DNA from 2 places in the Streptomyces sp. SAI-135 genome. Region 2 is predicted to be linked to the other one. Evidence: riboswitches for the same ligand, from Rfam matches in the RefSeq annotation. Region 2 holds a riboswitch; the other holds the start of a gene.

Region 1 (4,204 bases), 2.3 Mb from region 2:
ACGGTGTGGGACTCGGCGATGTCGTCGAGCGCCGCGAGCACCTTGCGACCGCGCTCGGTCTCCAGGTGCTTGCCGGCACCCGCCCGTCGCGCGCTCTCCACCGTCGTACCGGCGCGGTACTTGCCGGTGAGGAACCCGGAGGCGAGGGCGTAGTACGGGACGGCGGCGAGGCCCTGCCGGGAGGCGACGGCCTGGAGCTCACCCTCGTACGTGTCGCGCGAGACCAGGTTGTAGTGGGGCTGGAGGGCGGCATAGCGCGCGAGGCCCTCGCGGTCGGAGAAGTCGAGGGACTCCGCGAGGCGTGCGGCGGAGATGTTGGAGGCGCCGATCGCCCGCACCTTGCCCGCCTTCACCAGCTCGTCCAGCGCGCCGATGATCTCCTCGACGGGGATCTCCGGCTTGTCGAAGTGGGTGTAGTAGAGGTCGATGCGGTCGGTGCCCAGGCGCCGCAGCGAAGCGTCCGCCGCCGCCTTGATGTTCGCGGCGGTCAGGCCCGGGAAGTCGGGGTGCTGGCTGACCTTCGTCGCGATGACGACGTCGTCACGGTTGCCACGGGCCGCCAGCCACTTGCCGATGATCGTCTCGGACTCGCCGCCGGAGTTGCCGTCCACCCAGGCCGAGTACGAGTCAGCGGTGTCGAGGAAGTTGCCGCCGGCCGCGGTGTACGCGTCGAGGACGGCGAACGAGGTGGCCTCGTCGGCGGTCCAGCCGAAGACGTTGCCGCCGAGGGAGAGCGGGAAGACCTCGAGGTCCGAGGAGCCGAGCTTGCGAAGAGAAGTCATGCCGGACGCCGGTCTTCCTGAACGGCCGCAAAGTCCTCGTAAACAAGCGGAAGCAGTCCCTCCGGCGCACCGGCAGCCCTGACGTCGGGGGGACGTCGTCAGGGCTGCCGGAGTTCGCGGGTGACTTCAGGTACGGGCGGGGCCGGGTGATCTCAGGTACGGGCGGGGCCGGGGGCCTCAGGGGTTGAGACCCTTGCCGCGCAGCCACGCCATCGGGTCGATCCCGTCGGCAGAGCCGCCCGGGTGGACCTCCAGGTGCAGGTGCGCGCCGGTCACGTTGCCGGTGGCGCCGACGCGGCCGATGACGTCACCGGTGGCGACCTTCTGGCCGACGCTGACGCTGATCGAGGACTGGTGGCAGAACCACAGCTCGGTGCCGTCGTCGAGGGTGAGGATGGTGCGGTACCCGTAGGAACCGGCCCAGCCGGCCTCCGTGATGGTGCCGCTGTGGACCGCCTTGATGAGCGTGCCCGTGGGGGCGGCGAAGTCGAGGCCGGTGTGGTAGCCGGAGGACCACAGCGAGCCGGCCTGACCGAAGGTCGAGGTGATGGTGTACGACGAGGTCGGCAGCGTGTACTGCTTGGCGAGCTCGGCCAGGCGCTCGGCCTCGGCCTTCTTCGCGGCCTCTTCCTCCGCCGCCTTCTTCGCGGCGGCGGCCTTCTCCTGAGCTTCCTTCTCCGCCTTGGCGGCGGCCGCGTCGGCCTCCTTCTGGGCGGCGTCCGCGACGGCCTGGGCGGCCTTGGTGTCGAGCTGGTCCTGCTGCACTTCGGCCTGGGCCAGGATGCGCGAGCGCAGGGCCTCACCGGCGTCCGAGGTGCCCTCGGCGGTGTCGGCGGTGGTGGCGCCGACGCTGCTGAAGGCGCTCGTGTCGTCCGCGGCGGTGTCGGCGTCGTCCGAGATGAGCGAGCCCACGTTGGGCAGGTCCGGCATGGAGATGGAGACCGGCGGCTTGCCGGTGTTGGCGCTGGCCATCCCGCCCGCGCTGACCGCGGCTATGACGCCTACGCCCAGGACGGTGGAGCTGCGGGCGAATCCCCCGCCGCGCTGCTTGGCGACGCGATGCCGGCCGCGTACGGGAGCGAGGGAGTCCGCGGTCGGGTTCCACTCACCGAGCGGGGCCTCGTCGTCGGCGCGGTAACCGCCGTACACAAGGGTGTCGCTGGGTACGTACGGCGCCTCGGGGGCAGGCGGGTTGGACGCCACGTGGGCGCGCTCCTTTCCTTCCTTCTCGCCTACCGGGTTAGCTGACGGGTTCGGAGCAGGAAGGTCTCCTACGCGCGTATACCCACCGTGCTGCCACGGCGGACTACGAGCGATTCACCCCAAGGTGGTGGTTCCCCGGTTCCCTTGCGGAATTCGGCGCGTGAGCACGGAGCCGTCTCTTGTGACGGCTGGGACGACCGCGCTGCGTTATCGAACGTTAATAGACCCGGGGGCCCGATTCCAAGCTGTTCCGCTTGATCATTAACGAAATCCCGCTGGACTTACGGCCCATGAACGGCTAAAAACGGGCGAGTTGACCTTCTTTCAGTAACCACACAGATGTTGACGGTGTGACAGTCGCAGTGCGGAGGGCGCTCACCCGCTCACCCTTCGTCACAAACACCGCCCTACGGCGAGCAACGCCATGCCGTCAGTAAGGAACCCCCGGAACGCGCCCGCCCCGCGCCAACCGCGGCCACCCGCCGCCCCTGCCGCTGCACGGCGACGGCACGGTGTGCGCGCTGCCCGTCCGCAGTTGCGCCCTGCCGCCTCGGCGCGGGCACCCTCGGCGCCTGGCCCGACCGGGCCGAGGAGCACGTCTTCTTGGCCGGGGCCACGCTGCCGCTGCGTGGCCCCTGCTCGGCGGCCTCCCGGAGTGCCCCGGCCACGAGCAGCAGTGCCGGGAGCATGCGGACGAAGGCGCGCGGGTGCGCGACCGGTCCTCCTGCTCCACGCTTCCAGGTTCGCCCGGCTGCCGTCCGTGGGGCGGACCGGGTGATCCGACCGGGGGAAACACTCAGGGCCGGAGTCCAGTGAACTGGATTCCGGCCCTGAGCCTTGAGTAGCGGGGACAGGATTTGAACCTGCGACCTCTGGGTTATGAGCCCAGCGAGCTACCGAGCTGCTCCACCCCGCGTCGTTGTGTGACCAGCATACGTCATCCGCCGGGTGCTTCGCGCCAGGGTTGTTCCGGGGAGGCCGCCCCGTCCGGCGAGAGCGGTATGCGCAAGCCCGTGCAGCGTGCGGCGGAGGCCACCGTGGCCGCGGCGACGTGTTTCTGCGCGTGCACGCCTGGCCTGTCCGGCGCACGCGCCCCGGTGACGCTCAGCCGACGCCGAGTTCGGTCAACTCGCCCAGCGGCAGCGTGTGCTGGGTCTGGAGGACCTTCGCGCGCAGGTAGCGGACGTTGTGGGCGGTGGTGAACACCCCGGTGGGGACACGGTCGTGGACGCCGATCCCCAGGTCCCTCAACTGGCCCGCCTTGTCGGGGTTGTTGGAGAGCAGGTCGATCTCGCCGATCCCGAGCGCGGTCAGCATCTGCGCGGCCGCGGTGTAGTCCCGGGCGTCCTCGGGCAGGCCCAGCGCGGTGTTGGCGGCATAGGTGTCGAGGCCCTGGTCCTGGAGGGCGTAGGCGTCGAGCTTGTTGTAGAGGCCGATGCCGCGGCCCTCCTGGCGGAGGTAGAGCAGGACGCCGCCGCGCTCGGCGATGCGCTCGACCGCCTCACGGAGCTGGGGTCCGCAGTCGCAGCGGGCGGAGCCGAGGACATCGCCGGTGAGGCACTCGGAGTGCAACCGCACGAGCGGGACGGTGCCGGGGGCGGGGTCGCCGAGGACGACGGCGAGGTGCTCCCGTCCGTCGGTCAGGCCGTGGAAGGTGACGAGCTCGGCGTCTACGCGGTAACCGTCCCCGAAGCGCAGCGGGACGCGGACGCGGGAGCGCTGGGTGGCGGCGGGCAGGTCGGTCATGCGGGTACTCCGGTCCGTAGGCATACCTGCTTCAGATTTGAAGCAGTTCTACTGATCGAGACCCTACCCCATGCTTTAAATTTGAAGCAACGGTTTTATGGCGCTCGTCACGCCCGGCCCTCACCGGAACAGGACGGGGACGACCGCCGCCGCCACGGCACCTCCTCGACGGGCCCGCCCTCCCCCTGGAGGCCCGCGGTGACGCTGGTGAAGATCTCCTCCAACTGCCCCACCTGCTCCGGTGTGAGCCGGTCGAAGAGCGCGGCGCGGACCGTCTCCACATGTCCCGGCGCCGCCCGCTCCAGCACCGCCATGCCCTCGTCCGTCAGGACCGCGATGCTGCCCCGCTTGTCCCACTGGCAGCTCTCCCGCCGCACCAGCCCGTCCTTCTCCAGCCGCGCGACGGCGTACGTCAGCCGGGGCCGGGTGATCTTCAGCCCCTCGGCGAGATCGGTCATCCGCAGCCGGCGCTC
Region 2 (4,204 bases):
GGCCCTTCGCATTTCCCTTTCGAGGGCAGCGGAAATAACGCCCCCGGAATTACTCCCTCTTTGTATACGGTGCCCGTGTTAATGCCGCACACCCGTCACGTTTACAGGATGTTGCGAACTCCTCACACGGTCCGCGCGATCCTGCCCGGAGCCGAACCGCAGCCGGTGCGCGGCTCCCGAGCGCTCGGTGTGCACCGCGGTGATCGCCCGCGCGCGTTCGCCGTCCCCGCGTGCCACCGCGTCCACGATCGCGCCGTGCTCCGCCCAGGACTCCACGGGATCGGCCGGCGCGTCCACGACGTACATCCAGGCGATCTTGTGCCGCAGCTGGGTCAGCAGGGAGGTCAGCGCGGGGCTGCCGGAGGCCTGCGCGAGCGTCTCGTGGAACCAGCCCCCCAGGGAGCGCAGATCGTCGCTGTTGCCCCGCCTGGCCCGCTCCTGGCCCAGCCTGACCAGGCCGCGCAACACCTTCAGATGGGCCTCGGTGCGCCGCTGGGCGGCCCGGGAGGCGCCGAGCGGTTCGAGGAGCATGCGCATCTCCAGGAGGTCGGCGCCCTCCTCCTCGGTCGGTTCGGCCACGCACGCGCCCGCGTGCCGCCGTGTCACCACGAAGCCCTCGGCCTCCAGGGTGCGCAGGGCCTCGCGGACGGGAACACGGGAGACGCCGTAGCGGCGGGCGAGCAGTTCCTCGGTGAGCCGGCTCCCGCGCTCGTGGACACCGGCGACGATGTCGTCCCGGATCGCCGTGCATACCGAGTGCGCCGGAATACGCATGTCCGACCTCCGTCTTAATCCCCGTGAAACGTCGCCGATTGACGTGTGTTCAGTGACTCTATTGCAATGAGCGGGAATTTCCGACGGCGGACCGGAATCCAGGGATATTTTTTGGACAACGGGGCGCCGGAAACGACGAAACCCCGGCTCGGGGAGCCGGGGTTCTCGCGCGGATCGCGGGGCGGTCGTCAGACGTTGACGCCGTGCGAGCGCAGGTAGGCGACGGGGTCGATGTCCGAGCCGTACTCGGGGGTGGTGCGCGCCTCGAAGTGCAGGTGCGGTCCGGTGACGTTGCCGGTCGCGCCGGACAGCCCGATCTGCTGGCCGGGGGTGACCGACTGGCCGACCGAGACGCCGATGGAGGACAGGTGGCCGTACTGGGTGTACGTGCCGTCGGCCATCCTGATCACGATGTTGTTGCCGTACGACCCGCCCCAGCCGGCCTCGACGACCGTGCCGCGGCCGACCGCGTGCACGGAGGTGCCGGTGGCGGCGTGGAAGTCGACACCGGTGTGGCTGCCGGAGGACCACAGGGAGCTGCTGCTCTTGTAGCCGGTGGAGATGTAGGAGCCGGAGATCGGGGCGACGAAGGCGTTGAGGCGCTTGCGCTCGGCCTCACGGGCGGCGCGCTCCTTGGCCTCGCGTATCTCCTTGGCGCGCGCCTCGGCCTTCCGCTTGGCCTCCGCCGCCGCCTTCTTCTGCGCGGCGGCCTGCGCCTGGGCCTCGGCCTGGGCGTCGAGCTGGGCCGCGAGGGAGTCCGTGCCGACGGAGACGACGGGCATCAGGCCGGTCTGCTCGACGGAGTTCTCGGCGGCGAGCGCCGGGGCGGCGATGGTGCCGATGACGCCGGTGGTGGCGAGGGCGGCGACGCCCGCGGCGCGGGCGGTGGTGCGCTTCATGCGGCTGGGACGACGGTGCTTCCCGGTGGCGCAGGTGAACGCCATGTGGTGGCTGGTCCTTTCCTTCCTTCTCGCCTACCGGGTTAGCTGACGGGTTCGGAGCAGGAAGGTCTCCTACGGACCCCCTCGCAAGGCGCGGGCGTCCGATTCACCCCAGGGACGTGGTGTGGGTCCCCGGCTCCCCTGGCTCGCGCCGTACGGGGACTCGGCGATGACTGTCCGGTGCCGCGGGCGCGGCGCAGTGCCTGACGGACAGCCCGGAAGACGCTAAGCGGGGTGGCTTTCAAGACCCAAACGGATCAGGGTGTTTGTAGCGCATCCCACAGGGCAGACAGGCAACCTCTCACCCAATTCGGACATCAGAGGGCCCTGGTGACGCCGTCGTCACCAGGGCCCCTCCACGCGCGTGCCGTTGCTCGGCTACTCGGCGCTCACGACCTTGACCTCGCCGATGCCGAGGGCCTCGACGGGCTCCTTGATGGCGGCCGCGTCACCGACCAGGATCGTCACCAGCCGGTCCACCGGGAAGGCGTTCACGACGGCCGCGGTGGCCTCGACGGTGCCGGTCGCGGCGAGCTGCTGGTACAGGGTCGCCTGGTAGTCGTCGGGCAGGTGCTGCTCGACCTGGTCGGCCAGCGTGCTCGCGACGGCCGCCGCCGTCTCGTACTTGAGCGGCGCCACACCGACCAGGTTCTGCACGGCCACGTCGCGCTCGGCGTCGGTGAGTCCGCCCTCGGCGAGCGTGCTCAGCACCTTCCACAGGTCGTCCAGGGCGGGACCGGTGTTCGGGGTGTCCACCGAGCCGCTGATGGCGAGCATCGCGGCGCCCGAGCCGTCCGGCGCGGACCTGAGGACCTGCCCGAACGACCGTACGCCGTAGGTGTAGCCCTTCTCCTCGCGCAGGACGCGGTCCAGGCGGGAGGTGAGGGTGCCGCCGAGGCAGTAGGTGCCGAGCACCTGCGCGGGCCACACGCGTGCGTGCCGGTCGGCGCCGATGCGACCGATGAGCAACTGCGTCTGGACGGCACCGGGGCGGTCCACGATGACGACGCGGCCGGTGTCGTCGGCGGTCACCGGCGGCACCGGGCGCGGCTGGGCCGGGGAACCGGTCCAGGAGCCGAGGGTGTCGGCGAGCAGCGCGTCCAGATCGATGCCGGTGAGGTCGCCGACGACCACGGCGGTCGCGGTGGCGGGGCGCACATGCTTCTCGTAGAAGGCGCGTACGGCCGCGGAGTCGATGTTCTCGACCGTGTCCTCGGTGCCCTGGCGCGGGCGCGACATGCGCGAGTCCGCCGGGAAGAGCTCCTTGGAGAGCTCCTTGGCGGCGCGCCGGGACGGGTTGGCCAGCTCGTGCGGGATCTCGTCGAGGCGGTTGCGGACGAGCCGCTCGACCTCGCTGTCCGCGAACGCGGGCGCCCTGAGCGCGTCGGCCAGCAGGCCGAGGGCCTTGGCGAGGCGGGAGGCGGGCACTTCGAGGCTGAGGCGGACGCCCGGGTGGTCGGCGTGCGCGTCGAGGGTGGCGCCGCAGCGCTCCAGCTCGGCGGCGAACTCCTCGGCGGAGTGCTTGTCGGTGCCCTCGGAGAAGGCGCGCGCCATGATCGTGGCGACGCCGTCCAGTCCTGCCGGTTCGGCGTCCAGGGGCGCGTCCAGGAGCACCTCGACGGCGACGACCTGCTGGCCGGGGCGGTGGCAGCGCAGGAGGGTCAGGCCGTTGTCGAGCGTGGCGCGCTCGGGGGCGGGGAAGGCCCAGACCTTGGGCTCGCCCGCCTGCGGCTGCGGGTGGAATTCCATCGCGGCGAGCTCGGTCACTTGGCCGCCTCCTCGTTCTCGTCGGTGGCTTCTACGGTTGCCGCGGCCTGCGGGTCCTCGGCGGCGTCCTCGGCGCTGTCGGCGATCTCGGCCGGGGTGAGCGGCTCGTAGACCAGCACCGCGCGGTTGTCGGGGCGCAGCCTGGCCTTGGCGACCTCCTGCACGTCCTCGGCGCTCACCTCCAGGACGCGCTGCACGGCGGTCAGGGCGAGCTGGGGGTCGCCGAACAGGACGGCGTAGCGGCACAGTTCGTCGGCGCGGCCCGCGACGGTGCCGAGCCGGTCCAGCCACTCGCGCTCCAACTGGGCCTGGGCGCGCTCCATTTCCTCGGCGGTGGGGCCCTCCGCGGCGAACCGCGCGAGCTCCTCGTCGATGGCGGCCTCGATGACCGGCACCTCGACATCGCCGGAGGTCTTCACGTCGAGCCAGCCCAGGGAGGGCGCACCGGCCAGGCGCAGCAGTCCGAAGCCGGCCGCGACGGCCGTACGGTCACGTCGTACCAGCCGGTTGTAGAGGCGGGAGGACTCACCGCCGCCGAGGACGGTGAGGGCCAGGTCGGCCGCGTCCGCCTCGCGGGTGCCGTCGTGCGGCAGCCGGTAGGCGGCCATCAACGCGCGCGCGGGGACCTCCTCCTCGACGACCTCGCGCAACTGCTCGCCGATGATCTCGGGCAGGGAGCCGTCGCGGGGCGCGGGCTTGCCGTCGTGCGAGGGGATGGAGCC

What was found. A riboswitch is a leader RNA that binds a small molecule or an ion and turns the genes downstream of it on or off. The one in region 2 is predicted to bind cyclic di-AMP.
Positions count from the first base shown of each region.
Region 1: another riboswitch for cyclic di-AMP. It lies ahead of M2163_RS24705 (M23 family metallopeptidase); the one in region 2 lies ahead of M2163_RS35305 (M23 family metallopeptidase).

Region 1 is NZ_JARXYP010000002.1:4,489,296-4,493,499, forward strand. It holds gene M2163_RS24700 (aldo/keto reductase) at 1-782, opposite strand, end outside; gene M2163_RS24705 (M23 family metallopeptidase) at 960-1,985, opposite strand; cyclic di-AMP (ydaO/yuaA leader) riboswitch at 1,997-2,154, opposite strand; tRNA gene M2163_RS24710 (tRNA-Met) at 2,828-2,901, opposite strand; gene ribA (GTP cyclohydrolase II) at 3,090-3,731, opposite strand; gene M2163_RS24720 (MarR family transcriptional regulator) at 3,839-4,204, opposite strand, start outside.
Region 2 is NZ_JARXYP010000002.1:6,802,071-6,806,274, reverse strand. It holds gene M2163_RS35310 (GntR family transcriptional regulator) at 79-774, opposite strand; gene M2163_RS35305 (M23 family metallopeptidase) at 963-1,718, opposite strand; cyclic di-AMP (ydaO/yuaA leader) riboswitch at 1,731-1,894, opposite strand; gene M2163_RS35300 (pitrilysin family protein) at 2,094-3,482, opposite strand; gene M2163_RS35295 (pitrilysin family protein) at 3,479-4,204, opposite strand, start outside.